DNA from 4 places in the Luteibacter sp. 1214 genome. Region 3 is predicted to be linked to each of the others. Evidence: riboswitches for the same ligand, from Rfam matches in the RefSeq annotation. Region 3 holds a riboswitch; each other region holds the start of a gene.
The links. A riboswitch is a leader RNA that binds a small molecule or an ion and turns the genes downstream of it on or off. The one in region 3 is predicted to bind cobalamin.
Positions count from the first base shown of each region.

Region 1: linked by a shared signal. The riboswitch ahead of J2X57_RS15195 (ribonucleoside-diphosphate reductase subunit alpha) and the one ahead of metE (5-methyltetrahydropteroyltriglutamate--homocysteine S-methyltransferase) in region 3 are both predicted to bind cobalamin.
Region 2: linked by a shared signal. The riboswitch ahead of btuB (TonB-dependent vitamin B12 receptor) and the one ahead of metE (5-methyltetrahydropteroyltriglutamate--homocysteine S-methyltransferase) in region 3 are both predicted to bind cobalamin.
Region 4: linked by a shared signal. The riboswitch ahead of J2X57_RS18260 (TonB-dependent receptor) and the one ahead of metE (5-methyltetrahydropteroyltriglutamate--homocysteine S-methyltransferase) in region 3 are both predicted to bind cobalamin.

Region 1 is NZ_JAVDSQ010000006.1:266,335-274,211, forward strand. Features, by position in the region: gene J2X57_RS15190 (response regulator) at 1-1,433, opposite strand, end outside; cobalamin riboswitch at 1,628-1,839, shown strand; gene J2X57_RS15195 (ribonucleoside-diphosphate reductase subunit alpha) at 1,996-4,512, shown strand; gene J2X57_RS15200 (ribonucleotide-diphosphate reductase subunit beta) at 4,665-5,693, shown strand; gene J2X57_RS15205 (acyl-CoA thioesterase) at 5,748-6,143, shown strand; gene J2X57_RS15210 (MerR family transcriptional regulator) at 6,191-6,670, shown strand; gene J2X57_RS15215 (aldo/keto reductase) at 6,667-7,659, shown strand; gene queF (NADPH-dependent 7-cyano-7-deazaguanine reductase QueF) at 7,747-7,877, shown strand, end outside.
Region 2 is NZ_JAVDSQ010000006.1:222,407-230,283, reverse strand. Features, by position in the region: gene mgtA (magnesium-translocating P-type ATPase) at 1-38, shown strand, start outside; gene J2X57_RS15060 (hypothetical protein) at 157-636, shown strand; gene J2X57_RS15055 (nuclear transport factor 2 family protein) at 900-1,376, shown strand; gene J2X57_RS15050 (histidine kinase) at 1,449-2,465, shown strand; gene J2X57_RS15045 (LytTR family DNA-binding domain-containing protein) at 2,462-3,178, shown strand; partial or broken gene J2X57_RS15040 (acyltransferase) at 3,263-4,339, shown strand; cobalamin riboswitch at 4,363-4,598, shown strand; gene btuB (TonB-dependent vitamin B12 receptor) at 4,721-6,598, shown strand; gene J2X57_RS15030 (hypothetical protein) at 6,627-7,208, shown strand; gene cobO (cob(I)yrinic acid a,c-diamide adenosyltransferase) at 7,235-7,837, shown strand; gene J2X57_RS15020 (cobyrinate a,c-diamide synthase) at 7,834-7,877, shown strand, end outside.
Region 3 is NZ_JAVDSQ010000002.1:113,462-121,338, reverse strand. Features, by position in the region: gene metE (5-methyltetrahydropteroyltriglutamate--homocysteine S-methyltransferase) at 194-2,485, opposite strand; cobalamin riboswitch at 2,680-2,897, opposite strand; gene J2X57_RS05140 (glycosyltransferase) at 2,988-4,289, shown strand; gene J2X57_RS05135 (aldo/keto reductase) at 4,311-5,291, opposite strand; gene J2X57_RS05130 (membrane-bound PQQ-dependent dehydrogenase, glucose/quinate/shikimate family) at 5,429-7,816, shown strand.
Region 4 is NZ_JAVDSQ010000010.1:104,799-112,675, reverse strand. Features, by position in the region: gene J2X57_RS18275 (GntR family transcriptional regulator) at 1-681, shown strand, start outside; gene J2X57_RS18270 (SIS domain-containing protein) at 695-1,729, shown strand; gene nagA (N-acetylglucosamine-6-phosphate deacetylase) at 1,752-2,903, shown strand; cobalamin riboswitch at 2,936-3,167, shown strand; gene J2X57_RS18260 (TonB-dependent receptor) at 3,322-5,217, shown strand; gene J2X57_RS18255 (efflux RND transporter permease subunit) at 5,423-7,877, shown strand, end outside.

The DNA.
Region 1 (7,877 bases), on a different contig from region 3:
TTGGCGACACGCCGTTCGGCCCGCTCGTTGCCCGACACATCCGCGCCAAGCAGCTGCAGATTGCCGCTGATGACTTGCAGGAGGTTATTGAAATCGTGCGCGACGCCACCGGTCAGGTTGCCTATCGCATCCATCTTCTGCGCCTGGCGCAGCTGTTCCTGGGCGGCATCCAGTTCAGCGTCGCGTGCGCGCTCGCTGGTGACGTCACGCGCCACGGCGAAGATCATGCCCTCACTCGGGACCGCCCGCCAGGACAGGTGCCGGAAGCCACCGTCCGCGGTGCGGTAGCGGTTCTCGAAACGGAGCGTAGCCACACCGTCGGCCAGCTGCTCGGTTTCCTCACCAGTGCGCCCGGTGTCGTCCGGATGCACGAAGTCCAGATAGGAGCGGCCGATGGTGTCGCGCTCGCTCCAGCCGAGAATCGCGGTCCACGCCGGGTTGACCGAGAGCAGGCGGGTGTCGGTGTCGGCGACGACGAGGATGTCGCTCGACAGGCGCCAGATGCGGTCGCGTTCCAGCGTACGTTCGGCGACCTGACGCTCCAGACTGTGCGCGAACTCGAGCAGCTCGGCCTCGGCGCGACGGCGCTCCACCGCGACGCGCGTGCGATGGGCGACCTCGCGGACGAAGTCGATCTCTTCTTCCGGCCACTCACGCGGGCTTTCGTGGTTCAGATAGAGCAGCGCCACCGTGCCGCCACGCTCGGTCACCGGCATGTTGATGAACGAGGTGGCGCTGATCGACGCCAGCGCATCCGCCGTATGGATCGTGCGCGGGTCCTTGTACGCGTCGGACACGACCGCGGTACGGCCGGCCTTGATATCGTCGATGTAGGAGCCGTATTCACGGAAGTTGAGGACACCGGCGATCGTGACGATGCCCGGCGCGTTCCAGTCGCGCTCGATCGTGATGGTCTCCGCGATCGTGTCCACCGAGCCATAGCCCGCACGGCTGACATGAAGCGCGCGGCCGAGTACCTCGGCCACGCGGTAGGCGATCTCGGCGGGATCTTCGACTTCGCGGAGGATGTCGCTGACCTCGATCAGCGCCACACGACGCTCTTCGATGGTGCGCGCGGCCTCGGTCTGCCCGGACAGCGGGCGGATGCTCACGACGAAGGACGCCTGGCCCAGCGCCGATGCGCGCCACGGCTCGATCGAGACCCGCCAGGTGGCGCCCTCCACGGAGCCCAGGGCCAGCTCTCGGACGCCCCCGGCGTCAGCAAGCGACAAGGCGGTCTCGAGGCGAGACCGGCTTTCCTCATTCCACCAGGTCAGAAAGCGGCACGCACCCGCGTCGCGGAGGCGTGCCGTCATCCAGGCATTGGCATACAGGAGCTCGCCATCCGCCGTGACGGCGGTGAAGCCGAAGGGCAGCGCGTCGAACGCATCGGTGACCAGGGCATGTTCCTGCAGCGCGAACGTCAAGGTCATCTAGCGAGCGATCCTATGAGGGATCGCAGATGTTATCGGTTAGAGGTCATGCGCTTTGTGTAGACGATCTTCACAAAACCCTCATGGTCCTCTTCGTCGCGGGGCGGGAAAGGGGTTGCAAAAAATCACTTGCGGCGGATCAAGCACATAGCGGCGACACCCTACATCTTGTGTTGACGCTGCCACCCCCCGCCTATATGGTGTGTCCCGTTGGTGTCCGGAGAGGCGCGACTGCCCGTCGGACTTAATAGGGAATCCGGTGCGAATCCGGAACTGCCCCGCAGCGGTAAATGGAAACGATCCCGTTCAATGCACTGGTCCTTCAGGGGCTGGGAAGCGACGGGTAGGCGGACCGAAAGGTCCATGTCCATGAGTCCGAAGACCTGCCAGCAATCGGTGCCCGGGCGGCCTCGATAGTGGTGACGGCTTCCGCGGGGAAGCACGTCGCGGACCGGAGCCCCTTCGCGGCGCGCTCCGTCCCCGGCCGTTTCCCGCATCAGCCCCATCCCTCACGAGCCAGCCGACCGGGAACGGGTGATAGAACCTGGGGCGAGCCAAGACAATGACCACGATGGATTCTTCCGCGCGCGAGCGCACCGAGACGGCCGATGCCGCCGTCTCCGCCAATAACACCACGGACAAGGCGCCTGCCGCCGGCTACCGCAACGACCCGCCGCCGGCGTTCGCGCTGACGCCCCCGCACAACCCTGGCCAGATGCGCGTCACCAAGCGCAACGGCGGCCAGGAAGTCGTCGACGTGAACAAGATCGTGCGCGCGGTGACCCGCAGCGCCGACGGCCTGTTCGCGGTCGACCCCATGCGCGTCGCCCTGAAGACCATCGGCGGACTCTACGATGGCGCCACCACGCAGGAACTCGACCAGCTGTCGATCCGTACCGCCGCGGCGCTCACCGCCGAGGAACCGGAGTACGGCCAGCTGGCCGCACGCCTGCTCGCCGCCTTCGTCGACAAGGAAGTATCCGGTCAGGACATCCAGTCGTTCTCGCAGTCGATCTCCACCGGTTTCGACCTGGGCATCCTCAACGAGCGTCTGCGTGACTTCGTCCAGGTCAATGCGCGCAAGCTCAACGACGCCATCGACACGACCGGTTCGCGCCGCTTCGAGTACTTCGGCCTGCGCACGGTTTATGACCGCTACCTGCTGCGTCACCCGACGAAGCGCTTCGTCATCGAAACGCCGCAGTACTTCTTCATGCGCATCGCCTGCGCGCTCGGCGGCAACGACGTGGCCGAGACGCTCGAGCTGTATCGCATGCTGTCGTCGCTGGAATACCTGGCCAGCTCGCCGACCCTGTTCAATGCCGGTACGGCGCACGAGCAGCTGTCGTCGTGCTTCCTGCTGGACTCGCCGCAGGATGCCCTGGAGTCGATCTACGCCAAGTACGGCGACGTGGCCCAGCTGTCCAAGTTCGCCGGCGGTATCGGCCTGGCTTACTCGCGCATCCGTTCGCGCGGTTCGCTGATCAAGGGCACCAACGGTCATTCCAACGGCCTCGTGCCCTGGCTGAAGACGCTGGACGCCTCGGTCGCCGCGGTGAACCAGGGTGGCAAGCGCAAGGGCGCCGCCTGCGTGTACCTCGAGTCCTGGCACGCCGACATCGAGGAATTCCTCGAGCTGCGTGAGAACACCGGCGACGACGCGCGCCGTACGCACAACCTCAACCTGGCCAACTGGGTGCCCGACCTCTTCATGCGCCGCGTGGAGACCGACGGCGACTGGTCGCTGTTCGATCCGAAGATCGTGCCGCACTTCGTCGACACCTGGGGCGCGACGTTCGAGGCCGCCTATGAGAAGGCCGAGGCCGAGGGCCTGGCCGCCAAGTCGATCAAGGCGCGCGAGCTGTACGCCCGCATGCTGCGCTCGCTGGCACAGACCGGCAACGGCTGGATGACCTTCAAGGACCGCTCGAACGCCACGAGCAACCAGACCGCGCGTCCGGAAAACGTCATTCACCTGTCCAACCTGTGCACCGAGATCCTTGAAGTCACCTCCGAGGGCGAGACCGCCGTGTGCAACCTCGGCTCGGTCAACCTGGCCCGGCACGTGGTGGACGGTCAGTTCGACTACGAGAAGCTCGGTACCACGGTGCGCACCGCCGTGCGTCAGCTCAACCGCGTCATCGACCTCAACTTCTACCCGATCGCCACGGCGAAGACGGCCAACATGAAGTGGCGTCCGGTGGGTCTGGGCGTGATGGGCCTGCAGGACGTGTTCTTCAAGCTGCGCCTGCCCTTCGACTCCGAAGAAGCGCGCAAGCTGTCCACGCGCATCCAGGAAGAGATCTATTTCCACGCGCTGTCGATGTCCAACGAGATCGCCGAGCGCGACGGTGCCCACCCGGGCTTCGACGAAACCCGCGCCGCCAACGGCGAGCTTCAGTTCGACTACTGGCCGGCGGCCACGCCGACCGGCGTAGAGGGCCGCTGGGCCGAGCTGCGCGAGAAGATCAAGGCCAAGGGCCTGCGCAATTCGCTGGTCATCGCCATCGCTCCGACCGCCACGATCGCTTCGATCGCCGGCTGCTACGAGTGCATCGAGCCGCAGGTGTCCAACCTGTTCAAGCGCGAGACGCTCTCGGGCGACTTCCTCGTCGTCAACCGTTATCTGGTCGATGAGCTGAAGACGCTGGGCCTGTGGACCGCCGACGTGCGCGATCAGATCAAGCTCGCCGAAGGTTCGGTGCAGGGCATCGCCGCGATTCCGGCCGCGCTGCGCGAGGTCTACCGCACGACGTGGGAGCTGCCGCAGAAGGCACTGATCGATCTCGCCGCCGCGCGTGGTGCGTACATCGACCAGAGCCAGTCGCTGAACCTGTTCATGGAAAACCCGAACATCGGTCAGCTTTCCTCGATGTACATGTACGCGTGGAAGTCGGGCATCAAGACGACGTATTACCTGCGTTCGCGTCCCGCCACCCGCATCGCCAAGACCACGGTGAGCTCGTCGTCGGCCTCGCTGCCCACGCCGGCCGCTCCGGTCGCCGATGCGCAGGAACAGGCCGAAGCCGCGGTGTTCTGCTCGCTCGAGAACCCCGAGTACTGCGAAGCCTGCCAATAAAAGCAACGCGCCCCTACAGGGGCGCAGCACCCCTGTAGGAGCGCGCCCCGCGCGCGAAGCCGCTGCCTGCGCCAAACGTTCCAGTATCGCCGCTTCGTTGGTTTTTCGCGCGCAGGGCGCGCTCCTACACGTAATTAATTCGAGGTAGCCCGATGTCCGCTTCTCCCGTCACCCGCGATACCCATATTCTCGATCCCGGCTTCGAGCTGACCCTGCGGCCGATGAAATACCCGCAGTTCTACGAGATGTATCGCGCGGCGATCCGCAACACCTGGACCGTGGAAGAAGTGGATTTCTCGCTCGACACCACCGACCTGAAGTCGAAGATGTCGGATGCGGACCGTCACCTGATCCATCGTCTGGTCGCGTTCTTCGCCACCGGCGACACCATCGTGTCGAACAACCTGGTACTCAATCTGTACCAGCACGTGAACTCGCCCGAAGCGCGCATGTACCTTTCGCGCCAGCTGTACGAAGAAGCGCTGCACGTGCAGTTCTACCTCACGCTGCTGGACACCTACATTCCGGAACCGGCCGAGCGCAACAAGGCCTTCGCCGCGATCGAGAGCATCCCGTCGATCCGTCAGAAGGGTGAGTTCTGCTTCAAGTGGATCGACTCGATCCAGAACCTCAACCGTCTCGAGACGCGCGAGCACCGTCGCCAGTTCCTGCTCAACCTGATCTGCTTCGCCGCGTGCATCGAAGGTCTGTTCTTCTTCGCCGCCTTCGCTTACGTGTACTACCTGCGTTCGCGCGGGCTGCTGCACGGCCTGGCTTCGGGCACCAACTGGGTGTTCCGCGACGAGTCCGGCCACATGGCGTTCGCCTTCGAGGTCGTGCGCACCGTGCGCGAGCAGGAGCCGGACCTCTTCGACGACCAGATGCGCCAGGAAGTCGAAGCGATGCTCGAGGACGCCATCGCCTGCGAGACCCAGTTCGCCGCCGACGTGCTCTCGGGCGGCGTGGCCGGCCTGTCGGTCAACGACATGCGCCAGTACCTCGAATACTGCGCCGACCAGCGTCTGGTCCAGCTGGACATGCCCAAGAAGTATGGCTCGAAGAATCCGTTCGACTTCATGGACCTGCAGGACGTGCAGGAACTGACCAACTTCTTCGAGCGGCGCGTGTCGTCGTACCAGGTCGGCGTGCAGGGCGAGGTCGCGTTCGACCAGTCGTTCTGAGGGAACGGGGGACCCTGTATGATGCATGCTGCACTGCAACAGGACTCGTCCCCCATGACCGCTATCGACCGCCCCACCGAGGCTCGCGTCCTCGAAATCGTCTTCCCCGACCACACCAACCACCTCGGCACGCTGTTCGGCGGCCAGGCGCTGGCGTGGATGGATAAGGCCGCCTTTCTGGCGGCCTCGCGTTACTCCCGCCAGATCGTCGTCACCGCCCGTTCGGAGCAGGTCGACTTCCACGTGCCCGTCCGCAAAGGCCAGATGGTCGAGCTGATCGCCACGGTGATTTCGGTGGGCCGTACGTCGATGAAGATCGACGTGGCGATGTACACCGAGGATCTGATCACCGGCGCGCGCGAGCTGTGCACGCGGGGTACGTTCACGATGATCGCGCTGGACAGCGAGTACAAGCCGACACCCGTGCAGCCGCTGCCCGCAGCCGCATAAAAAGAGGCGCTTGACCTAGAGCGCACTCGAAGGCGTAGGCTTTCGGCATGACCACCTACCTGACCATCGCCGAGGCCGCCCTGGCGACCGGCCTGACCGTCCATACCCTGCGTTATTACGAGCAGATCGGCCTGATCGACCCGGTGCCGCGCCGCAGCGGCCAGCGGGTATACGGCGAGCACGAGCTCGCCCTGCTGCGTTTCGTCGTCCACATGCGCGCCACCGGCATGTCGATGCGTACGCTGCAGGAGTATTCCGAGCTGCGCCGCCAGGGTGAGACGCCCGACAGCATCCGCCTGCGCGGCGACCTGCTGGCACGCCACGCCGCTTTTCTGCGCGACGAACTGGTCACCCTGACCGAGACGATCGCGCGGCTGGACAAGAAGATCGCCATGTACCGCTCCGCGTATGGCGAGGAAGGTGTGTCATTCCCTGAACCGGCGCCTCCCGCCGTGACGGCGCCCCCGCCGCCCACGGCGCGGCCCCGCGAAAAGGCCCCCACCTCCCCGCGCAGGAAACAGGCATGAAGACACGCAAACTCGGTAAGAACGGCCCGGACGTATCGGCTCAGGGCCTCGGCTGCATGGGCATGAGCGAGTTCTACGGCCCCGGCGACGAGAAAGAGTCCATCGCGACACTGGAAACGGCGCTGGATCTGGGCATCACCTTCTGGGACACCTCCGACGCCTACGGCCCGCACACCAATGAAGAACTGATTGGCCGCTTTCTCGGCGGTCGTCGCGACAAGGTGTTCCTCGCCACCAAGTTCGGCATCGTGCGCGATCCGAACGACCCGTCGAAGCGCGGCATCAGCGGTCGCCCGGAATACGTGCGCGAGTCGGTGGAAGGCAGCCTGCGCCGCCTGAAGACCGATCACATCGACCTGTATTACCAGCACCGCGTGGACGCCAACGTGCCCATCGAGGAAACCGTCGGCGCCATGGCGCGGCTGGTCGAGGAAGGCAAGGTGCGTTACCTCGGTCTTTCCGAAGCCTCGGCCGAGTCGATCCGCAAGGCGGCGGGCGTACACCGGATCACCGCCCTGCAGAGCGAGTACTCCCTGTGGACGCGCGATCCGGAAACCACCGGCACGCTGGCCGCCTGCCGCGAGCACGACATCGGGCTGGTCGCGTATAGCCCACTGGGCCGAGGCTTCCTCACCGGTGCGATCACCTCGCCGGACGACTTCGCCGAGGACGACTATCGCCGCAACAATCCGCGTTTCGAGGGCGAGAACTTCACGAAGAACCTCGAGATCGTCGAAAAGGTCCGCCGCTTCGCCACCGACAAGGGCTGCACGCCGGGTCAGCTGGCGCTGGCGTGGGTGCTGGCGAAGGGTGAGGACATCGTGCCGATCCCAGGCACCAAGCGTGTGAAGTACCTGAAGGAAAACGCCGGCGCCGATGACGTCAGCCTTACGGCTACCGAGATCGCCGAGATCGACGCGGTGTTCCCGCCGGATGCGGCGCTTGGCGATCGTTATCAGAGCAGCATGATGGGCTTCGTCAACGCCTGAACGCCCGGACAGCCGCCCCGATACCGGTACCCGGTCGCGGGGCGGTCGTCCCTTATAATGGCGGCCTTTACCGCCGCCGTTGCCGCCATGTCGTCCCCCGAACATTCGCCCCTGGGCAAGTCCACCGTCTACGCGGATCGCTACGACGCCGGCCTGCTGTTTCCCATTCCCCGCCAGGGCAAGCGCGATGAGATCGGCGTGGCGGAAGCCGCGTTGCC
Region 2 (7,877 bases), on a different contig from region 3:
AGACGATCTACATCAAGCGCTACGGCCACTGGCTGTAGGGATCGCGTCCCACAGGAAGCGTCGCCCGAACGCTACGATGTGCCCCGGGCGCGGCGGGACAGACCCGCCGCGCCGAACACGGTGTCATGTGTGCTCCTCAACCACGGAGTCACAACGATGCTTCGAAACACCCTCGCTGCCGCTCTTCTCGTCCTGCCGCTGGCGGCTTTCGCCCAGACGCCGCCCGCCGCCGATCGGTACGTCGACATCGTCAACTGGCCGACCGCGGAAGCCAGCCTCGACCGTTTCGCCGGTGTCGAAGCCACGCTCAACGGTGGCTTCGACAAGATCTGCGGCGACACCTTCTGCGAAGGCGAGTTTCACAACCTCCGCCCTATGCAGCTGACCTGTTCGGTCGACGCGACCAAAAGCAGCATGAAGCAGTGCGTGTGGACCTTTGCCGGGACCACCGCTTCGGTGGTCACCAAGTCCGGTGCCGTGCAGGCCGCCGGCAAGCTGTACAAGTGCAAGATCCGTCTGCCGAAGGACATGCTGGTGGAACAGTTCTACGAGGCCATGAAGGCGGATGACGCCCTCAACGCCAAGCTCCCCGGGTCCCGCAATTCCGTCTACGACAGCCTCGTCGGCTGTCTCTGAGCCCATCGGGCTATACCGGTAAGGTTTGATACGACCCGGGCCGCCGGCTCCGCGAAAGCGGCGCCGGCGGCTTCCCGCTGTCGTCGGAGCCAGCCCTGCCGGCGAAAAGCCAACAAGGCGGTGACGCGGCGAACTTCCGTTGTGCCAGTAACGCTTCCCAACCGTTTCATCGCACTCCACGCCCGCCCCACCGCACACACTCTTGGCGACCCATCCCCACACCTGATCTCCTCGTACGTCTCACCACGTACGAGGCCTTGACCATGTCCTTGCACCCCGCATTCAGCGCATTCGCTCTCCTGCTCACGCTCCCCTGCTTCGCCGCCGACGCACCCAAAGCCGAAATCCAGCACGTCGTCGACACCTTCCAGACCGCATTGAAAGCTCACGACGCCAAAAGCGTCTCCTCCCTGTTTCTCAACGACAACATCTCCTGGTACACCTCACTGGGTGATGCGTCCTTCACGAGCGTCAAGGCCAGACACTCCGAGGTAACCACGGCTTACAAAGCCGGCACCCTCAAACAGTTCACCGACTTCATCGGCTCCGGCAAGGTCCAGGTCGAGGAGCGCTTCCACAACGTCCGCATCGATACCGACGGAACGGTCGCCTCCGTCTACTTCGATTTCGACTTCCTCGCCGACGGCAAGATAGCCAACCATGGCGCCGAAACCTGGCAGATGATCCATACGCCGGACGGCTGGAAAATCGCGGCCATGCTCTACTCGTCGAACTTCTGACCGATAGAATCGGATCCGGGCGAACGAGGGCGGCGCATGCGGGAAGACAGGAACGTAACAGTATCGCCGGGCATGGCCTGGATCGCAGGCCTGCCTATCCTCGGCTGCATGCTGGTGATGGGTTTGCCGTCGCTTGCCGATCCGAAGGTCCTCGCGTTTCGCCTCTTCTACACCGCTGCGTACCTGGCATGGATCGTCCCGCTGGGCTGGCTCCAGCGCGTGCTATGGCGACGGGCGGCGAGCGCATGGACGATGGCAGCCTGGTTGCTGCCGATCAGCTACGCGATGTCCGTCGCCAATGCACTCTTCGCCCTCGAATTTCTCGCGAGTCCGGCCATGCGAGCGCGGGTCGGCTGGGCCTGGGTGTTCGGCGGGCTCGACGGCTGCTGGCTGGCGCTGATCGCTTTTTGTGGCATGCAGGCAATGGTGCTGCACCGGGCGGAACTTCGCGCCGAAGGCCTTCGGTTGCGCGAGGCATCGCAAGCGGCCCGTGATGCGGAGTTGCGTGCCTTGCGCTACCAGCTGCAGCCACACTTCCTTTTCAACACGCTGAATGCGATCTCGGCCCTGGTACGCGACGATCGTAAGCGCGATGCCACGCGCATGATCGCCCGCCTGGGCGATTTTCTTCGCGCGACGCTGGAGCAGTCGCCCGGGCACGAAGTGACGGTCGCGGACGAGATCGCCTTTACCTCTACCTACCTGGATATCGAGAAGGCGCGGCTGGGCGACCGGCTGCGCGTGAACATTCACACCGGTCCGGACACGCTCGATGCGCAGGTGCCCTACCTCCTGCTGCAGCCGCTGGTCGAGAACGCCATCCGGCATGGCATCGCACCCCGCCGTGAGGGCGGCCGGATCGACATTCGTGTCGAGCGTGACGGAGGAACACTTCGCGTGTGGGTCGATAACGATCGCTTCGACGGGCCTTCAGCAGGAGGGCAGGGCGTGGGTCTGACGAATGTATGTGCCCGCCTCGATGTGCTCTATCCCGGCAATCACCTGCTGGAAGCTGGCCCTCGCGGCGATCGGTGGCGCACGGCGGTCACCTTGCCCGTGCGCTCTGCCGTCATGCGGACAACCGCATGATTCGCATCGCCGTCGTCGATGACGAGCCCCTCGCTCGCAGGGGCGTGCAGGTCCGCCTTAATGCGGAGCCCGACGTTATCGTCGTCGCCGAGGCGGTGGATGGTCAGGCGCTGGCCGCCATGCGTCGAACCGATGTGGATCTCGCGATCGTCGATGTCCAGATGCCTGGCCTGACCGGTATCGATGCCCTGGCGGCCATACCGCCTCCCGACCGACCGTTGGCGATCCTGTTGACCGCGCACGACAGCTTCGCTCTCCGTGCCTTTGAACTGGGCGCGGTGGATTACCTGCTGAAGCCCATCGATGATGAACGCTTCGCCGAAGCGATTGAACGGGCTCGTCGACAACTCGGCAGGGCGGTGACCACGACAACGAGGCAGGCCGAACGCTTCGCCATTCGCATCGGCGCCCGCATTCACTACGTCGCTGCGGACGAGGTCGAGTGGATCGAGGCCGACGGCGATTACGCGGCGCTGCATGTACGCGGCGAACGGTATCTGCTCCGCGAAACCCTGCATACGCTGTCCAGGCGACTTGACCCGCTGCGCTTTCTCCGGGTGCACCGCTCGGCCATCGTTCGGGTGGATCAGGTCGCCGAACTCCTGCCACGGTCCAACCGCGACGCGGTGGTTCGATTGAAAGATGGTGCGACGCTGCGCGCAAGTCGTACCTATATCGATGCCCTGCTCGCCGCGTTGCACCGCGGGCAATGAGCGCGCCCGCGAATCGCCATAAACGCGCCGTGCATCCGCCCGGACGCGCCCGCACATTGACGTGACACCCAGGGGATCCCACGCATGAACCGCACTCCCGGCCTCGACACGCTGCGCGCGATCGCCATCGCCTGGGTGATGTTGTTTCACAGTTATCTGGTCGGCGGCCTCGGCGAGGGCTTCAGCAAGCTGGAATGGTCGGGGTGGATGGGCGTCGACCTGTTCTTCGTGCTGAGCGGCTACCTCATCGGCACGCAGGTGCTGAAGTCCCTGAAGACCACCGGAAGACTCGATTTCCCTGGCTTCTACCGGCGCCGTTTCGTACGGATATTTCCTGCGTTCATCGTCGTGCTGGCGATGTATGCGTTATGGCCGGCATGGCGAGAAACGCCGGGTATGCAGCCGTTGTGGCAATTTCCGACGTTTACCTTCAACCTGTTGTTCGACAACGGCGACAACTATGCGTTCTCCCACGTGTGGTCGCTATGCGTGGAAGAACACTTCTATCTCGTCTTTCCCTTGCTGGCCTTCGCGCTGACGCGCAAACCCGCTCTGTGGAAGTTCATCACCGTATGCGTCGCGGTGGTCGCCGGCGGCCTCCTGTTGCGGGCGTGGCTGTGGTCCGATTTGCTGGGACCGGCTCGTGATACGGACATCAGTGCGGGCCTGCTCTATCTCCGTTACCTCTATTACCCCACGTGGTCGCGCCTGGATGGGCTCGTCGCCGGTGTCGCCCTGGCGGCGTGCGGGGTGTATCGCCCGCAGTGGATGGCATGGATCCATGCGCGCGCGGGCTGGGTGCTCGGCGCCGCCACCGTTCTCCTTGGCGTCTGTCTGGTCCTTTTCGACGGTGCACGCCCCCTGTTCTGGCCCTGCGTCATCGGCTACCCCCTGCTGTCGCTGGCGATGGGTGGCTTCGTCGCCGCCTTCAGCGGCCCGACCGTCTTCGCAAGGCTGCGGGTGCCCGGTGCCGGATGGCTGGCCGCCGCTTCGTACAGCCTCTATCTCTGCCACAAAGGCGTTTTTCATCTGACGGAGGGGCTGCTCGGTGACGGTCTGGCCGGTCATCGCTTCGTCCGTTTCGCCATCTATGCGTCCGCGACCCTGGCTGGCGGTGCGCTGCTTCACTATGGTGTCGAGCGCCCGTTCCTGCGCTGGCGCGACCGCCGCGTTCATGCTTCGGATACACTACCGCCGCCCAAGGTGATTCCCGGCGTCGCAGCCGGGGATTGAAACGGGAATCCGGTGACCCGCGCGATCCACGAGGTCCGCGTCATTCCGGAGCTGCCCCCGCAACGGTAGGCGAGCCAAAGGTCTGCATGAAGCCACTGTGCCCCGAAAGGCATGGGAAGGCGCCGACCGGCAGGGATTCTCCCTGCGCTCGCAAGCCCGGAGACCGGCCTTCGAGGTAACACCGGACAGGCGGAGGGCCATGTCGTGGGTGGCCGGCCGGCCTTCCGCCATCGGCGCTCCCCGCTACCGTCTCCCTGTCTCTCGCCATTCATGCCGCGCGGATGGGCGCGGTAGTGCAGGAGTCACCACGTGTCGCTTCGTATTTCCACCCTCGCGGTCGCCATCGCGATGGCATGCCTCGTTCCCGCCGCGGCCTTCGCCGATGACACCTCCACCGACCTCGACAAGGTGGTGGTCACCGCGAGCCGGACCGAGCAGACCCAGGCGCAGGTGCTGTCCGCCTCCACGGTGATCGACCGTGCCGGGATCGAGCGGCTGCAGCCGCGCTCGCTGGCCGACCTGCTGCGTGCGACGCCCGGTGTGTCCATCGCCAATAACGGCGGCCCGGGCAAGTCGACCTCCGTCTTCATGCGCGGCACCGAGTCCGACCACGTCCTCGTGCTGATCGATGGCGTGAAGGTGGGTTCAGCGACCTCCGGTACGGCGGCCTTCCAGGATATTCCGGTCGACCAGATCGAGCGCATCGAAATCGTCCGTGGCCCGTTTTCCAGCCTCTATGGCTCGGACGCGCTGGGTGGCGTCATCCAGATCTTTACCCGTCGCCCGGAAGGCAGCTTCGTGCCGAACTTCTCCATCGGTGGCGGCAGCTACGACACCTTGCGCGGCTCGGCCGGCTTCAGCGGACGCGGCTCGAACGGCTGGTACGCGGTGGAAGCGAACCACGACCAGACCGACGGCATCAACGCATGCCGCGGCCGCCCCAGCCCGGGCGGCGGCGGTTGCTACACCTACGAGCCGGACAAGGACGGTTACCGCAACAATGCGCTGTCGCTGAAGGGCGGATGGCGCTTCGACGAGCAGTGGGACGCCGACGTCAATGCCATGCGCACCGAAGGCGCCAACCATTACGACGGCACCAGCAGCAACTTCGCCGACTCGTCGACGCAGGTCGTTGGCGGCCGTCTGCGCTATACACCGTCGAAGGACGTGAAGTTCACCCTCAACCTCGGTCGCAGCGGTGACTTCTCGACCGACCACGAGAACGGCGTCTACGCCGATACGTTCAACACGCATCGCGACGTCGCCTCGGCGCAGGCGGACCTCGGTCATGTCGGTGGGGACGCAGGCCAGACCACGCTCGGTTACGACTGGCAGCGCGATCGCGTCGTCGGCAGCACCGACTACTTCGTCGATGCGCGTCGCAACCACGCGATTTTCGGCCAGTGGTTGCAGGCATTCGGCGACAGCTCGATCCAGGCCAGTCTGCGCCGTGACGAGAACAGCCAGTTCGGCGGCAAGACCACCGGCAGCCTGCAGTACGGCTACATGCTGACGAAGGACCTGCGTGTCACCGGCAGCTACGGCACCGCGTTCAAGGCACCGACGTTCAACGACCTGTACTACCCCGACTACGGCAATCCGGACCTCCGCCCGGAAACTTCCCGCAACTGGGAGCTGGGGCTGCGCGGTACGCCCACGTGGGGTAACTGGTCGATCAATGCCTTCCAGAATCACATCGACAACCTGATCGTCTTCGACTCGAGCCTGACCGGTCCGCTGTTCCCGTTTGGTGGCGCGAACAATATCGACCGCGCACGGATCCGTGGCGTGGAGCTGGCAGCCGACACCACCGTCGCCGACTGGCACCTCTCGGGTAACGCGACGTGGCTGCAGCCGGAAGACGATAGCGACGACGACAGCAAGGGCAACCTGTTGCCACGACGTGCCCGCCGCACCGCGAATATCGACGTCGACCGCTCGTTCGGCGCGCTGAGCGTCGGTGCCAGTGTGTTCGCCTCGGGCTATCGCTATGACGACTCGACCAACCTGCACCGACTGGGTGGCTACGCGCTGACCGATCTGCGCATCGCGTACGCCTTCGCGCCGGCGTGGTCGGTGGAGCTGGCCGGCAAGAATGTCTTCGATCGCCACTACGAGACCGCGCGTTACTTCAATCAGCTGGGTCGCAACTACATGCTCACGTTCCGCTACCAGCCCCGCTCGTAATCCGTCCCCCCGTACGAGGTACGCCCCGATGAAACCCCTGTCACGTCCGTTGTTTGTCGCCATGTCGGCATGGTTCGCGCTGATCATGATCGCCACGCGTTTTCATCACTTCGGCGATGTACTCCATCTTCCCGACGCGTCGATGGCGTTGTTCTTCCTCGGGGGTATCTACCTGCGAAAGCACCTGGCCTTCGTGGCCTTCGTCGTCCTGGCGGTGCTGATCGACTGGGTTTCGATCAGCTACGCGGGCGTGAGCGACTTCTGCATCACGGTGGCCTATTCGTTCATGCCGCTGGCGTACGCCGTGCTCTGGTACGGCGGCCGCCTGGTGGCACCGCGTTTCGACGGTTCACTGGCATCGCATGCGATGGTATTCGCGGCATTGCTGGTCTGCGCCACGGTCTCGTACGCCATATCCAATGGTGCGTTCTACTGGCTGGGTGGCCGTTACACCGATACCAACATGACCCAGTACGTCCAGCGCTTCATGCAATGGGCGCCGCTCTTCGTGCGTGCCGCCGCGGCGTATGTGCTGGTGGCTCAGGTGGTCCAGGCGGCGGTCTGGCGCTTCGCACCGCGGGCACGGGACGCCCGTACCACTCACGCATGAGCGGCGACACCACGCCATGGAGTGAAATGGACGAGGAGGCTCGTCATCGCGACCGCATGCGCCGGAAGAAGGAGCTGATCGACCGGCGTATCGCGAAAGCGACCATCGATCGCGGCGTGCTCGTGGTCAACACCGGCAACGGCAAGGGAAAGAGCTCGTCCGGATTCGGTATGCTGGCGCGGTCGCTCGGCCATGGCTTTCGTTGTGGCGTCGTCCAGTTCATCAAGGGCAGTTTTTCCACCGGCGAGGAGGCATTCTTCCGCATGTACGAAGACGGTGCGCTCGATTACCACGTGATGGGCGAAGGCTATACGTGGGAGACACAGGACAAGGCGCGCGACATCGCGGCGGCCATGGCCGCGTGGGATGTCGCCGAGCGCATGCTCGCCGACCCGGCATACGATTTCATCCTGCTCGACGAGCTGAACATCGCGCTGGTGAAGCAATACATCCCGCTCGATCGCGTGCTCGACGCCTGCCGGGCGCGGCCCGAACGACAGCATGTGGTGATCACGGGCCGTGGCGCGCCGGATGCGCTCGTCGAACTGGCGGATACCGTGACCGAGATGCGCGTGGTGAAACACGCCTATCAGGCGGGTATCCGCGCGCAGAAGGGCGTGGAACTGTGAGCCGTTCGTGTCCCGCGCTGCTGGTCTCGGCACCTGCGTC
Region 3 (7,877 bases):
CAAGGGTACCCCCGGCGGGTGACGATTGCATGGATGTTCAGCGCGGGAAGGGGTAGGAGGGGGTTGGGAGGGGGTTGCCGCCCGCTCTGTCGGCTTTTCGCGCGCGGGGCGCGCTCCTATGACAGCCGCCGTGTAGGAGCGCGCCCCGCGCGCGAAAGGCCAACAGCGCGGGGACACGGTGCCCCTTTTTCCGTCAGGCCACCTCCGCCAGTCGTTCGCGGGCCGCCCGGGCCACGGCCACCATCCCGGTCAGGGCCTCAGCTACCTCGGGCCAGCCGCGGGTCTTCAAGCCGCAATCGGGATTGACCCAGAGCTGGTCCGGACGAAGCACCTGGAGCGCCCGGGACAGCAGATCGGCCATTTCCTCCTTGCCGGGCACGCGCGGGGAGTGAATGTCGTAGACGCCGGGTCCGATCCCGTTCGGGTAACGGAACCGTGTGAAGGCGTCCAGCAGCTCCATCCGCGAGCGGCTGGTCTCGATCGAGATCACGTCCGCGTCCATCGCGGCGACCGCCTCGATGATGTCGTTGAACTCCGAGTAGCACATGTGGGTATGGATCTGGGTCGAGTCGCTGACGCCACCCGCGGTGATCCGGAATGCGTCGACCGCCCAGTCCAGATAGGCGGCCCAGTCACCCCGGCGCAGCGGCAGGCCTTCGCGCAGCGCCGGCTCGTCGATCTGCACGATGCCGATGCCGGCTTTCTCGAGATCGTGGACCTCGTCACGCAAAGCCAGGGCGATCTGTCGGCACACCTCTGCACGCGGGAGATCGTCACGTACGAACGACCACTGCAGCATCGTCACCGGACCGGTTAGCATGCCCTTCATCGGCCTGGCGGTCAGGGACTGGGCGTATGCGGACCAGGCGACGGTCATCGCGGCGGGACGCGCCACGTCACCGAAGACGATCGGCGGCTTGACGCAGCGCGAGCCGTAACTCTGCACCCAGCCCAGAGACGTGAACGCGTAGCCTTGCAGCTGTTCGCCGAAGTACTCGACCATGTCGTTGCGCTCGGGCTCGCCGTGCACGAGGACATCGAGGCCCGCTTCTTCCTGAAACGTCACGGCGCGCCGCACCTCCTCGCGAAGCACGGCCGTATAAGCCTCGTCGTCTAGCTTGCCCGAGCGATGCGCGGCACGTGCAAGGCGTAGTTCCGTGGTCTGCGGAAACGAGCCGATGGTGGTGGTCGGCAGGTCGGGCAGGCCGAAGCGCTGCTTCTGCACATTCGCGCGAAACGCGTAGGCCGAGCGGCGCTTTCCGAACTGGGGCGTCAGTCCACGTACGCGCGCCCGCACGTCGGCGCGCAGCACGTCGGGAGAAAGCAGTCGCGCCTCCACTGTCGCATGCTGACGCGAGAGCGCGAGCTGCGCCGTCTCGTCGCCGACGGCGGCATCGGCATAGCGTCGCAGTTCGACGATCTTCTGCCGCGCGAACGACAGCCAGTCGCCGATCGAACCCGGCAGGTGCCTTTCTTCCGACGCATCGATGGGCACGTGCAGCAGCGAGCACGACGTCGACAGCCACAGACGCTCGTCGCCGAGGCGCTCGCGTGCGCGGGCGATGCGCGGCGCGATGGCGGACGGGTCGCTCAGCCAGATGTTGCGGCCGTCGAGCACGCCGGCGGACAGCACACGACCGGCGGGAAGCGCGTCAAGCACGGCATCCAGTTGCCCGGGCGCGCGCGCTAGATCGACATGTAGGCCGGCGACGGGCAACGACGCCGCCAGTTCGAGGTTGCCGCCGAGCTCGCCGAAATAGGTCGCGAGCAGAATGCGGCCACGCGACCGTTCACCGATGGCGGCATAAGCGCCGCGATAGGCCGCCTGCCAGTCCGGCTCGAGATCGAGCACGAGGGCCGGTTCGTCGACCTGGATCCAGTCGGCACCCGCGTCCGCGAGCGCATCGAGCAAACCGCGCCACGCCGGCAGCAACGCGTCGAGCAGCGCCAGAGGATCGCTGCCGTCGACGGTCTTGGCCAAACGGAGGAAGGTCAGCGGACCGAGGAGTACGGGGCGCGCCGCATGGCCGAGGGTGACGGCTTCACGATATTCCGCGACGACCTTGTCGGCACGCGTGGCAAACGACTGGCCCGCCTGCAGCTCGGGGACGATGTAGTGGTAGTTGGTGTCGAACCACTTGGTCATCTCCAGCGCGTGCAGGTCGACTTCGCCGTCCTGACGGCCGCGTGCCATGGCGAAATAGCCGGCCAGCGGATCGCGCTGATGGAGTGCACGGTAGCGCGGGGGAATGGCGTCGACCGCGACGGCGGCATCGAGCACATGGTCGTAAAGCGAGAAGTCGTTGACGGGAACGCTGTCGGCTCCCGCGTCGCGCGCGAGGCGCCAGTGGCGTTCGCGGAGCTGACGGGCGACGGTGAGCAGGTCGTCGGCGCTGGTTTCGCCCCTCCAGTGACTTTCGAGCGCTCGCTTCAGTTCGCGGCGTCGGCCGATGCGGGGAAAACCGGGGTAGGTAACGTGTGGCATGTGGATGATTCCTCTTCGTGGCAAAGAGGAGGGAAGGGCGGTTCGTCGCGGACGCACGTGCACTGCCACACGGAAGGTGCGGCAGCGTGAAGGCGTCATGCGGCTTGCCGTCGACCTTCGCCCCCGCGGGCGAACCGGACCCTCGCGCGAACGCGACGGCCCAGGTCGGGCAGGGCACACGCACCCATGACGGCACGCGCGCCCAGGCCGGCGGCAGGTCTTCGGGCTCGTGGATGTGGCACCTGGGTGCCGCCTTGCGTGTCGCTTCCCGGATCGCCATCGATCCAGTGCTGATGACGCGCTCGTCTCCACATACCGCTGCGGGGCAGCGCCGGATTCTCACCGGCTTCCCTCTTAGCTTTTATCCTTCTATTCGAATAGAGAGATAAAGACCGCTGGCGGCCCAGAGGTTAGCCCTACGGACGGGGCAGGTCAACGAGCCAGGCATGCATCGCGTCGACATGTCGCCCGCGACGATGCGCCAGGGCATCGGGAGTAAGGCATGGCGGCAAGGCACATCGTGATGGCGACGGTGGGATCGCAGGGTGACCTGTTTCCGTTCCTGTCCGTGGGGCGGGAGCTGGCGGCGCGGGGCCATCGGGTCACCATCGGTGCCCATGCGATTCATCGCGAGGCGGTGGCGGAGGCCGGGCTGAGGTTCGTCCTTGCCAGCGGGATCGCGGAGCCCGAGGACAAGGCCGCCTTCGCTGCCCGGGCGTTCCATCCGCTGCGCGGTCCGCGCTTCGTCGTACGTGACCTCGCCGCCGAGGATGTCGCCGCGAGCTACCGCGCGCTGGCGCCGGTATGTCTGGAGGCCGATGCGATCGTCACCTCGACGCTCGCCTTCGCCGGCCAGATTCTGGGCGAGACGACACGCGTGGCGTGGTTGTCCGCCGTCCTGTCGCCCGCGGTGTTCCTTTCCGCTTTCGATCCGCCGGCGACGGGCATGGCGCGACTCGACCGTTTCTTACGTGCGTCGCCGCGTCGTGGCGCCTGGGTGCGCCGGATCGGCGAGCGGGTGACCGCACCGTGGACACGTGCCGTGCGCAGCTTCCGGCAGTCGCTGGGTCTGGCGCCGGTGTCGGTGTGGGGCGATCCGTTTCATCGCGGACAGCACGCGCGCGATGGTGTGCTGGCGATGTATTCGCCGTTGCTGGGTCACGCGCCGCAGGATGCCCCGGCGCACAGCGTGGTCACTGGCTATTGCCGTTACTCGCCCTTCAACGAAACCCTTCCCCCGGAGCTGTCGGCGTTTCTCGACGCGGGTGACGCGCCGATCGTGTTTACGCTGGGATCGGCGGCGGTGCACGCGGGCGAGGCCTTCCTTCGCGAGAGCATGGCGGCGGCAGGCGCGCTCGGACGTCGTGCCGTCTTGCTCACCGGCTCGCCCGAGATGCGCGCGCGGTTGCCCGACACGTTGCCAGCCGGGGTGATGGCTGTGGAATACGCGTCACACGGTGCGCTGTTCCCGCGCGCTTCCGCGGTGGTACACCACGGGGGTGTCGGCACGACGCAGGAGAGTTTGCGCGCGGGGTGTCCGGCGCTCGTGGTGCCGCATGGCTTCGATCAGCCTGACAATGCGGCGCGTGTGCTTCGGCTGGGTGTGGGCGATGTATTGCCCGCTTCGCGTTACCGCGCTGACCGGGCGGCGGCGAAGCTGCGCGTCCTCCTGACTGACGAAGGCGTGGCCTTGCGCGCCCAGCGCGCGGCTGAAGTCATCCGGGCCGAGCGAGGCGCGTCGCTGGCCGCGGATGTGATCGAACAGGCGATGGCGCGGCGAGACCGCCGTATGGCAACAACATAGCCGAACTGCCGCAATCACCGCTTACTCGAACCCTGCGATCGCTCGCGGCGTATAAGCCTCCTCCAAAGCTGCCGTCTCTTCCTCGGTCAGCTCCAGATCGATCGCCGCCACCGCATCATCGAGATGCTGTGGCTTCGACGCCCCGACGATCGGCGCGGTCACGCCGTCACGATGCGCCACCCACGACAATGCCACCTGCGCACGAGGCACGCCACGCGCATCGGCCACCCTCTTCACCGCCGCGACGATGGCGCGATCCGAATCTTCCGTGGCGTTGTAAAGCGTGCCGCCGAAGACATCGCTCTTCTGCCGGTCGCTGCCTTCGTCCCAGTCGCGCGTCAGCCGTCCGCGTGCCAGCGGGCTCCATGGCAACACCGCGATGTGCTCGTCGATGCAGAACGGAATCATCTCGCGCTCTTCCTCGCGCTGCAGCAGGTTGTAGTGATCCTGCATGCTGACGAACTCGGTCCAGCCGTGCATCCGCGAGGTGTAAACCATCTGCGCGAACTGCCACGCATACATCGACGAGGCGCCGAGGTAGCGGACCTTGCCGGCCTTCACTACGTCATGCAGTGCCTCGAGCGTTTCCTCGATGGGCGTGGTCTGGTCGTAGCGATGGATCTGCAGCAGGTCGATGTAGTCGGTACCGAGGCGGGCCAGCGAATCGTCCACCGAATGGAAGATCGCCTTGCGCGACAGGCCGCCGCCGTTCGGTCCCTTGCGCCAGTGGAAGAAGGTCTTGGTGGCGATCACCACCTCGTCGCGTTTCGCAAAATCTTTCAGGGCACGTCCGACGATCTGTTCGGACGTGCCGTCGGAGTATGCGTTCGCCGTGTCGAAGAAGTTGATGCCCAGGTCCAGCGCCTTGCGAATGAAGGGCCGGCTCTGCTCTTCGTCCAGCGTCCAGGCGTGGTTTCCGCGGTCGGGAACGCCGTAAGTCATGCAACCGAGCACCAGCGGCGAGATATCCAGGCCGGTACGGCCGAGCTTGATGTAGCGCATGCGAAGACTCCATCGGGGGATGCCCCATTGTGACTGGCCGGATGTAGACGCTGCATATACCTGCCATGGCTATGATTTGCGCGAACCGCGGCTTCGACGCGACGCGCCCCTGCCGCGTCACCCACCGGAGTCATGAAATGCCGTCCACTCTTTATTCACGCAGGCCGCCCCGTATCACGGGCGTGGTCATAGCGCTTCTCGGTCTCTTTCTCGTGGGAGGCGGAGCGTGGCTCGCGGCTCTCGGAGGCTCGTTCTACTACCTCATCGCTGGCGCCGCGGTCGTAGCGACCGGCATCCTGCTCGTGCGCGGTTCGGCCAGCGCCCTCTGGCTCTATGCCGTGATCCTGCTCGGGACGGCCATCTGGGCGTTCACCGAGGTCGGGCTCGTGGGTTGGCAGCTGGAACCGCGACTGCTGGTTCCGGTGGTGCTCGGTATTTATCTCGTCATGCCCTGGGTACGTCGCAAGCTCACTCCCTCGGGCGGTGGCGCCTTCGCGGTGATCGTGGCCGTTATCGTCAGCGTCGGTCTCGGCGTGGCGGGTTTCATGCAGCCCGTCGGCACGCAGGGCGAAGCGGTCATCCGAAACATGGCGGATGGCCACGACGCCTCGGTGCCGGACAGCGACTGGCAGTTCTACGGCCGCACACCCAGGGGCGATCGCTTCTCGCCGCTGGACCAGATCAACGCGACCAACGTCAGGGACCTCAAGGTCGCCTGGACGGCACGGACGGGCGACACCATGCGTCCGGGTGAGGATCAGGGCGGTACCGACGCGGGTCACGAGTTCAACTTCGAAAACACCCCGATCAAGATCGGCGACACGCTTTACGTGTGTACGGGCCATAGCTGGGTGGTCGCCTTCGACGCCGCCACGGGTGCGAAGAAGTGGAGCTTCGATCCCAAAGCCAATACCGATGCGGACGTCTATCTGGCCTGTCGCGGCGTGGCGTATTACGAAGCGCCGCAGGGCACGCAGACCGATTGTCCGCGTCGCATCATCGCGCCGGTACTCGATGCCCGCGTGCTCGCGCTCAACGCCGATACCGGTAAGCCCTGCGAGGATTTCGGCGAGCACGGCTTCGTTTCGCTGACGCAGTATCTCGGCCATGTGCCGGCCGGCTTCCACTTCGTGACGTCGCCGCCGATGGTGCTGAAGGATCGCGTGATCCTCGGTGGCTGGGTCTACGACAATCAGGCGGAAGGCGAGCCGTCGGGTGCCGTGCGCGCGTTCGATCCGCTCTCCGGCAAGCTGGTCTGGGCGTGGGACGTCGGGCACGATCCGCAGAACTGGACGCCGGGTCCGAACGATCAGCTGACACGCGGCACGCCTAACGCGTGGGGCGTGTACACCGCCGATCCGGATCTGGGCATGGTCTACCTGCCGATGGGTAACGCCACGCCGGATTACTTCGGCGGCCATCGTCGTCCGTTCGACGAGAAGGTGTCGAGTTCGACGGTCGCGCTGGATATCGAAACCGGCGAGCCGAAGTGGACCTACCAGAACACGCATCACGACCTGTGGGACATGGACGTACCGACGGGTCCGTCGCTGGTCGACTTGCCCGGTCCCGATGGCGGCACGATTCCCGCCCTGGTACAGACGACCAAGCGCGGCGAGTTCTTCGTACTCGATCGCCGCACCGGCAAGCCGGTGACCGAAGTCGCCGAGAAGAAGGTGCCGACCGACACGGTGCCGGGTGACTTCGCGTCGCCCACTCAGCCGTACTCGGTGGGCATGCCGTCGCTGACACCGAAGGATCTCACGGAGCAATCGCTCTGGGGCGCGACGCCGTTCGATCAGCTGATGTGCCGCATCGAGTTCCGTAAGGCGGCGTACGAAGGTCAGTTCACGCCGCCGCATCTGAAGGACACGATCGTCTATCCGGCCTTCGACGGCGTGATCGACTGGCACGGCGCCTCGATCGATCCGTATAACAAGCTGATCATCGCCAACGCGAACTACATCCCCTTCATCATCAGCCTCGCGCCGCGCCAGCCGGCGGAACAGAAGGGCTACGTGAAGCCGTGGGACGGCACCGGTGACGAGCCGAAGGTCGGCGGCGGTCTGGCACCGCAGTACGGCACGCCTTATGTCGGCAAGGTACATCCGTGGCTGAACCCGCTGGGCGTGCCGTGCAATCCGCCGCCGTGGGGCACACTGGCGGCGATCGATCTGGTCACGCACAAGCTGGTCTGGGAGCACCCGCTCGGCACGACGCGCGACACCGGTCCGTTCGGCACGCATACGAACGCGCCGCTGCCCACCGGCATCTTCAACATCGGTGGCAACATGACCACGAAGGGCGGCCTGGTGTTCATCGGTGCCACGGCGGATAACTACATTCGTGCGATGGACGAGCGGACGGGCAAGGTCCTCTGGCAGGCACGTCTGCCGGCGGGTGGGCAGGCGAATCCGATGTCGTACTCGGTCGGCGGAAAGCAGTACGTGGTGATCGCCGCGGGCGGGCACAGCGGGCTGGGAACCAAGTCGGGTGATTACGTGGTGGCTTACGCGTTGCCTTGAAGAGCGTCGCCGGCAGGGCCGGCTCCTACCTCTCCGCGGAACCCGCCCGGGTCACCGCAGA
Region 4 (7,877 bases), on a different contig from region 3:
ATGCGCCTGCGTCGCGCCATCCGCAACGTGATCGAAAACGGCGAGGTGCAGGTCGGCCATGCACTGCCCAGTGAGCGGGACCTGGCCAGGGCCCTCACGCTGTCCCGGGTTACCGTGCGCAAGGCCATCGGCGGCCTGGTCGAGGATGGTCTGCTCACCCAGCGTCATGGCGCGGGCACCTTCGTGTCCGAGCGCATCGTCAAGCCGCTGTCGCGTATGACCAGCTTCACCGAGGATCTTCGCGCGCGCGGGCTCAATCCGCGCTCGGAGTTCTTCGAGCGGGCCATCGGCGAGGTCACCCCGGAAGAAGCCATGGCGATGAATCTCTCGCCCGGCACCCAGGTGGTCCGCCTGCACCGCCTGCGCTACGCGGGCGACGAGCCGCTGGCGATCGAGCGCAGCGCGGTGCCACTCAACCTGCTGCCCGACCCCAGCCTGGTCGAGGACTCCCTGTACGAAGCGCTCGACACGCTGGGCAACCGCCCGCGACGTGCGTTGCAACGCCTGCGCGCGGTGGTGCTGGGCCCTGCCCAGACCCGGCTGCTCCGGCTCGGCGCCGGCAGTGCCGGGCTGAATATCGAGCGGCGCAGCTTCCTCGACGACGGCCGCATCGTCGAGTTCACATGTTCCTGGTATCGCGGGGACATCTACGACTTCGTCGCCGAACTGCAGAGCGACTGACGGACCCTTCTTCATGACGATCCAGCCGCAAGACACCCTGATGTACCGCGAAGCGCACGAGACCGCCGAGGTCGTCGAGCGGCAGCTTGCCCTTAACGAAGCCGTGATCGGCGCCCTTGCCGAGCGCCTGCGCGCGAACCCGCCGCGCATGGTGATCACCTGCGCCCGTGGCAGTTCGGATCACGCGGCGATGTACGCGAAGTACGTGTTCGAAACGCAGCTGGGCGTCGTCACCGCCTCGGCCTCGCCGTCGGTCACCTCGATTTACCACGCCGCGCAGCGCCTCGATGGCGCGCTTTACGTCGCCGTATCCCAGTCGGGCAAGAGTCCGGATCTGGTCCGCAACGCCGAGGCCGCGAAGAAGGCCGGTGCGTACGTCGTGGCGCTGGTCAACGTGACCGACTCGCCGCTGGCGGACGTCGCGGACGTGGTCGTCCCGCTGCACGCGGGCCCGGAAACCAGCGTCGCCGCGACCAAGAGCTACCTCGGCGCGCTGTTCGCGATTCTGCATATCGCCGCCCGGTGGAGTGGCAAGGCCGAGATCGCCGACGCCCTGGCCGCGTTGCCCGCGCAGCTGCGCCAGGGCTGGGATGCCGACTGGTCGTCGCTGACGGAAGGCCTCGTCGACGCGCACAACCTGTTCGTGGTCGGTCGTGGCTTCGGCTTCGCCGGTGCGCTGGAAGCGGCGCTCAAGTTCAAGGAAACCTGCGGCCTGCATGCCGAAGCCTTCAGCGCGGCCGAAGTGAAACACGGCCCGATGGCGCTGGTCGGCCCGGACTTCCCGGTGCTGTTCTTCGCGCAGAACGACGACACGCTCCCGGGCGTGCTCGATGTCGCCGCCGAGTTCCGCAAGCGTGGCGCCAATGTCTGGATCGCCGCGCCGGGTGCGACGGGTGAGGGTGTGCTGCCGCTGGTCGCCACCGCACCGATCGCCGCGCCGCTGATCACGGTGCAGAGCTTCTACCGCGCCACGGCGGCGCTCGCGCTGAAGCGCGGCTTCAATCCCGACGTGCCGCCGCACCTGAATAAAGTCACCGAGACCGTCTGACCGTCACCCTCAAGGAATCGCCATGACTCTCGCCCTCGTCAACGGCCGCGTGCTTACCGACAACGGATTCCAGAGCGGCTTTGCCGTGCTGGTCGACGATGGAAAGATAACCGGACTGGCGCTGCCGTCCGATCCGCGCGTGCGCGCGGCGGAGCGCCATGACCTTGGTGGTCGCACCTTGCTGCCCGGCTTCATCGACTGCCAGGTCAACGGCGGGGGCGGCGTGTTGTTCAACGATGCACCCACGGTCGACGCGATCCGCACGATCGGCGAGGCACACGCGAGATTCGGCACCACGGGTTTCCTGCCCACGCTGATCAGTGACGACGCGGAGGTCATGGCGAAGGCCATCGATGCCGTGAACGACGCCGTCGCCCAGGGCGTGCCGGGCGTGCTCGGCATCCATCTGGAAGGTCCCTTCATCGCCCCTGAACGCAAGGGCGTGCACGACCCGGCCAAGTTTCGCATCGCCGATGCCGACGATGTCGCGATGGTCGCGCGGCGCCACGGCGGCGTGACCCTGCTGACGCTGGCCCCCGAGCGCGCTTCCGCGGAAGTACTCCAGCAGCTGGTCGCCAACGGCGTCATCGTAGCCGCGGGCCACACGGCTGCCGACTACGAGACCACGCGCCATGCACTGGCGACGGGCGTGCGCGGCTTCACACATCTGTTCAACGCGATGACACCCTTCACCAGCCGCGAGCCCGGCGTCGTCGGTGCCGCGCTCGAAGACCAGGCCAGCTGGTGCGGTCTGATCGTCGACGGCCACCACGTGCACCCGACCTCGCTGCGTGTCGCCATCGCGGCGAAGGCGCCACGGAAGATGATGCTGGTCACCGACGCGATGCCGCCCGTGGGCTCGGACAATCCGAACTTCGTGCTCAAGGGCGAAACCATCACCGTGCGCGACGGCGTCTGCCAGACGGCGGACGGCACGCTGGCCGGCTCCGCGCTGGACATGGCCACGGCGGTGCGCAACACGGTCGACATGGTCGGCGTAGCCTACGATGAGGCCGCGCGCATGGCGTCGACGTATCCGGCCGCGTTCCTCGGCCTCGGCGCCACCCACGGTCATATCGCCGCCGGTTACCGCGCCGACTTCGTCGTGATGGACGAGACCCATACGGTGATCGAAACCTGGATCGGCGGCGAGCGTGTTTACGCCGCGGGCTGATCGGGCGGTCGTGACAGCGCCCCACCCTCCGGTTAAAGTCGCGGGGTTCGGGTGTCCCCGGGGCGTCGCGCCACGGGGATGAAACGGGAAGCCGGTGCGCCGCCTCTGCGGCAAGGCCGGCACTGCCCCCGCAACGGTAAGCGCCCGGGGTCGTCACGGCCCCTCGGACACGGCTTCAGCCACTGCGACAGCGGGAAGGCGCCGGTCCGACACCCCTCGGGGACGGCGTGAGTCCGGAGACCGGCCCGACGACGCGCCCCGTGAGCCATCCCGGGGCGTCGTCCCGTTTCGGGCGATTCGCGGAGGGCGAATCCGGACAGTCATCCGGGTTCCGCCCGTGTGCCGTTCGCCGTATGTCCTCCTCGCGCGCCCTTTGAGCTACGCATTGCCGCGCTATGCGGCGGAGGAAGACCGTTCCATGAAGAAGACCCTGCTCGCGGCAGCCCTGCTGTCGTCGATCGCCGCTGCCCACGCGGCCGACGCCCCGGACGCCCTCGATCCCGTGATCGTCACCGCGACCCGCACGGCCACGCCGCTGGACGAGGTACTCGCCCCGGTGACCGTGATCACCCACGAAGACATCGAGCGTCTGCAGCCGCGTAACGTCCAGGACCTGCTCGCCGGGCTGCCCGGTGTGGTCATGGCCAACACCGGCGGTATCGGCCAGCAGACCTCGCTGTTCATGCGTGGCAGCAACTCCTCGCACACGCTGGTCCTCGTGGACGGTGTCCGCGTGGGTACCGTGGGCGCGGGTCTGCCGGCTTACGAGCAGCTGCCGGTCGAGCAGATCGACCACATCGAGGTCGTCCGCGGTCCGCGCTCGAGCCTTTACGGCTCCGACGCGATCGGCGGCGTCATCCAGATCTTCACCCGCCACGGCCAGGCCGGCGAAGCGCCGACCCCGAGCCTCTCGGTCACCGGCGGCAGCCACGGCTACACCGCCGGTCAGGTCGGCGTGTCGGGCGGCACGACCCACGGCTGGTACAACGCCAGCCTCGGCGGCCAGTACACCTCGGGCATCAACGCCTGCCGCATCGGCGCGGGCACGGCGTTCAAGGGCTGCTTCACCGACGAGCCGGACCATGACGCCTATCGCACTTACAACGGCGCGCTGTCGGGCGGTTACCGCTGGGACGACGGCACCGAGCTCACCGGCAGCTGGCTGCGCAGCAAAGGCGATATCGAATACGACGGCGACTACCAGAACCTGACCCGACGCTCGCAGCAGGTCGCCGGCGCGAAGCTGGCTTTCGACGTGCTGTCCGCGTGGCGCATGTCGGTCAGTCTGGGGCAGAACCAGGACCGCGCCGACAACTACCTCAATGGCGCCAACAAGGGCTATTACGACGCGGACTTCAACTACGTCACCGGTGCCGACAAGCTGCGCGTGGGATATCTGTACTCTAAGCGCAATCAGGGTTCCTGGCAGAACGACTTCACGCTGGCCCCGGGCCAGACGCTGAGCGCCGGCGTCGACTACCAGCAGGAAAAGCTGAGCAGCGACACGGATTATCTCAAGGACACCCGCAACAACACGGGCGTGTTCGCGCTCTACCAGGGCGTGTTCGGCCCGCATGAGATCCAGCTGTCGGCCCGCCACGACCACAACACCCAGTTCGGCAACCACACGACCGGCTCGGCTGCCTATGGCTTCCGTTTCGACAACGGCATGAAGGTCACGGCCTCTTATGGCACCGCCTTCCACGCGCCGACCTTCAACGACGAGTACTACCCGTACGGCGTGCCCACGGTGAACCTCAAGCCGGAGAAGTCGCGCACCGCCGAGATCGGCCTGTCGGGTCGTCCGGGCATCTGGAACTGGGCCGTCAACGCCTACCAGAGCCAGGTCGACGACCTGATCGGCTACGACGCGAACTTCCTGCCGGTCAACGTCAGCAAGGCCCGCCTGCGCGGCCTTGAAGGCCAGGTGGGCGCGGACGTCGATGGCTGGCACGTGCGCGGCTACCTGACGCTGCAGCAGCCGCTGGACCGGGACAGCGGGTTCGAGAAGGACAACCTGCTGGCCCGCCGTCCGCGTCGCACCGGTCGCGTGGATCTGGACAAGGACCTGGGCGCGTTGACGCTGGGTGGCTCGGTCTACGCCTCGGGTTACAGCTACGACGATGCGGCCAACACGACGCGTCTGGGCGGCTACACGACCGCGGATCTGCGTGCCACCTGGCACATGGACGATGCCTGGAGCGTGCAGGGCCGGGTCGCGAACGTGGCGGACAAGCGGTACGAGACGGCGGCGTATTACAACCAGCTGGGGCGGACCTACTATGTGACCGTGCGGTTCTCGCCCGTACGCTGAGGGAGCACCGTGTAGGAGCGCGCCCTGCGCGCGATGTTTCACGGCATCGCGCGCAGGCGCGCTCCTACCCCTGGCGCCGGGTTCGGGCAAACGCCGCACCCCTGCCTTCCGGCAGGGCCCCCACTAAAGGCACACGCCACGGACCGGCGCGGACGTCATAAAGTCCCCGGGCGCGGGTATGCTTCCCGCGATCACAGGAAGTGTCGTGAACGTTTTTGCACCTTTCATTCGCCGGCCGATCGGAACCTCGCTGCTTGCGGCGGGGCTCGTGCTGTGCGGCTCCATCGCCTACATGCTGCTCGGCGTGGCGGCCCTGCCGTCCATCGAAGTGCCCGCCGTCTTCATCCAGACGCAGATGCCCGGTGCGAACGCGCAGACGATGGCCTCGACCATCATCGCCCCCCTGGAGCGCCACCTCGGTCAGATCCCGGGCGTGGACCAGATGTATTCCAACAGCTCGGAAGGCAGCGGCTTCGTCCGCCTCCGTTTCAGCATGGACCGCTCCACCGATGCCGCCGCCCGTGACGTGCAGGCTGCGATCAACGCGTCCGCCGCCGACCTGCCGGCCGGAATGCCCAGCCCGCCGCAGTACTTCAAGTTCGACACCGGCCAGATTCCCGTTCTGCTGGTGTCGTTCACCTCGAAGTCGCTGCCGCCGGACAAGCTCTACGACGTCGTCGACACCCTGATCCGGCCCGCCGTGGCGCAGATCGATGGCGTGTCGCGCGTACAGGTCTTCGGCGGGACCCCGCACGCCGTACGCGTGGAGCTGGATACCCGCGCGTTGTCGTCCAAGGGACTCACCGCCAACGATGTGTCCAATGCGCTGCACGCCGCCAACGTGACCTCGCCGCAGGGCCTGCTGTCCGACGGCAAGGCACAGATGACGGTCGTCGCGAACGACAGCATTCGCGACGCGAAGGATTTCGGCGACATCCTCATCGCGATGCGCAACAACGTGCCGGTGCGCCTCTCGGACATCGCCCGCGTCTACAACGGCCAGCAGGACCAGTACCAGGCCGCATGGTTCCAGGGCGAGCGCTCGGTCACCATGCAGATGAGCAAGCGTCCGGAGGCGAACTCCATCGCCACCGCCGACGCGATCCGTGCCGCGCTGCCGCGCTTCCGTTCGCTGCTGCCGGCGGATGCGAAGGTCACCCCCATCTTCGACCTGACCCAGACCACGCAGTCCGCGCTGCACGAGGTCAAGGTCGCGCTGCTGATCAGTATCGTCATGGTCTTCCTGGTCATGATGGTGTTCCTGCGCCGTCTCGGTCCGACGCTGATCGCGACGCTGAGCGTGCCGTTGTCCCTGGCCGGCGCCTTCGTGGTGATGTGGACGCTCGGCTATACGCTCAACACGATGTCGCTGATGGCGCTGGTGCTGTGCATCGGTTTCGTCGTCGATGACGCCATCGTGGTCATCGAGAACATCGTCCGGCACATGGAGAACGGCAGTAAACCGATGCCGGCGTCGCTCGAGGGCGTGCGCGAGATCGGCTTCACCGTGATGTCGATCACGCTGTCGCTGGTGGCGGTGTTCGCGCCGCTGCTGTTCGGCAACAACATGATCACCAAGTTGCTGCGCGAGTTCTCGGTGACCCTGGCGGCGGCCGTGCTGATTTCGGCCATCGTGTCGCTGACGCTCACGCCGGCACTCTGCGCCCGCTATCTCAAGCACGACGAGCCCGACCGCCAGCCAGGCCGCGTCGAGCGCGCGCTGGAACGCTTCGATCGCGGATTTCTGCGCCTGTATGAGCGCGGACTGGACTGGGCGATGCGCCATCGGCGCGTCATGCGCTGGCAGCCACTCATCCTGCTTTTCGCCACCTTCGCGCTGGGCTTCGCCGTGGTGAAGACCGCCGGTGGCAATTTCATGCCCGACGAGGACACGGGCATGCTGCAGGCCGATGTCACCGCGGACGCCAACATTTCGCCGGACGAGATGTCGCGACGCCTCAAACGCGTCGGCGAAATGATGCAGAACGATCCGGCCGTCGCCGACGTCACCACACTGCTCGGCAGCGGCAACGATGGCGCGGCCGTCGGCAACAGCGGCACCATGTTCATCGATCTGAAGAAGAAGGGGAGCGGCCCGGATCTGCGCCATGAATCCATGAAGGAATTCATGGATCGCAAGGGCAAGGAGTACGACAAGCTCTCCGATGTCCAGGTCTTCATGAATCCCGTGCAGTTCCTCGGCGGGAGCGGGGGCAACAGCAACCGCGGGCAGTACTCGTTCCAGCTGATCAGTACCGGCGGCGAACCGTTGCAGCCCTGGACGCTGAAGCTTGTGCGTCAGATGCGCAGCATGAAGGAGTTCCGCGACGTCGGCAGCGACTTCGACATCGTCGGCAAGCAACAGATGCTGAAGGTGGACCGCGATGCGGCGGGCCGCCTGAACGTCGGCATGGGCGATGTCGATTCGGCCCTGTACAACTCGTTCGGCCAGCGCCAGGTGTCGATCATCTATTCGGACATCAACCAGTACTGGGTGGTGCTTACCTCGGCGGCCGCGCAGGAACTCAGTCCCGGCGCACTGCTCAACACGTACGTGAAGAACTCACTCGGCACGATGATTCCGCTCTCGGCGGTGGCGCACATCGAGCCCGTGGCGACGCCAAGTGCGGTCACCCACCAGAACCAGCTCGAATCGGCCG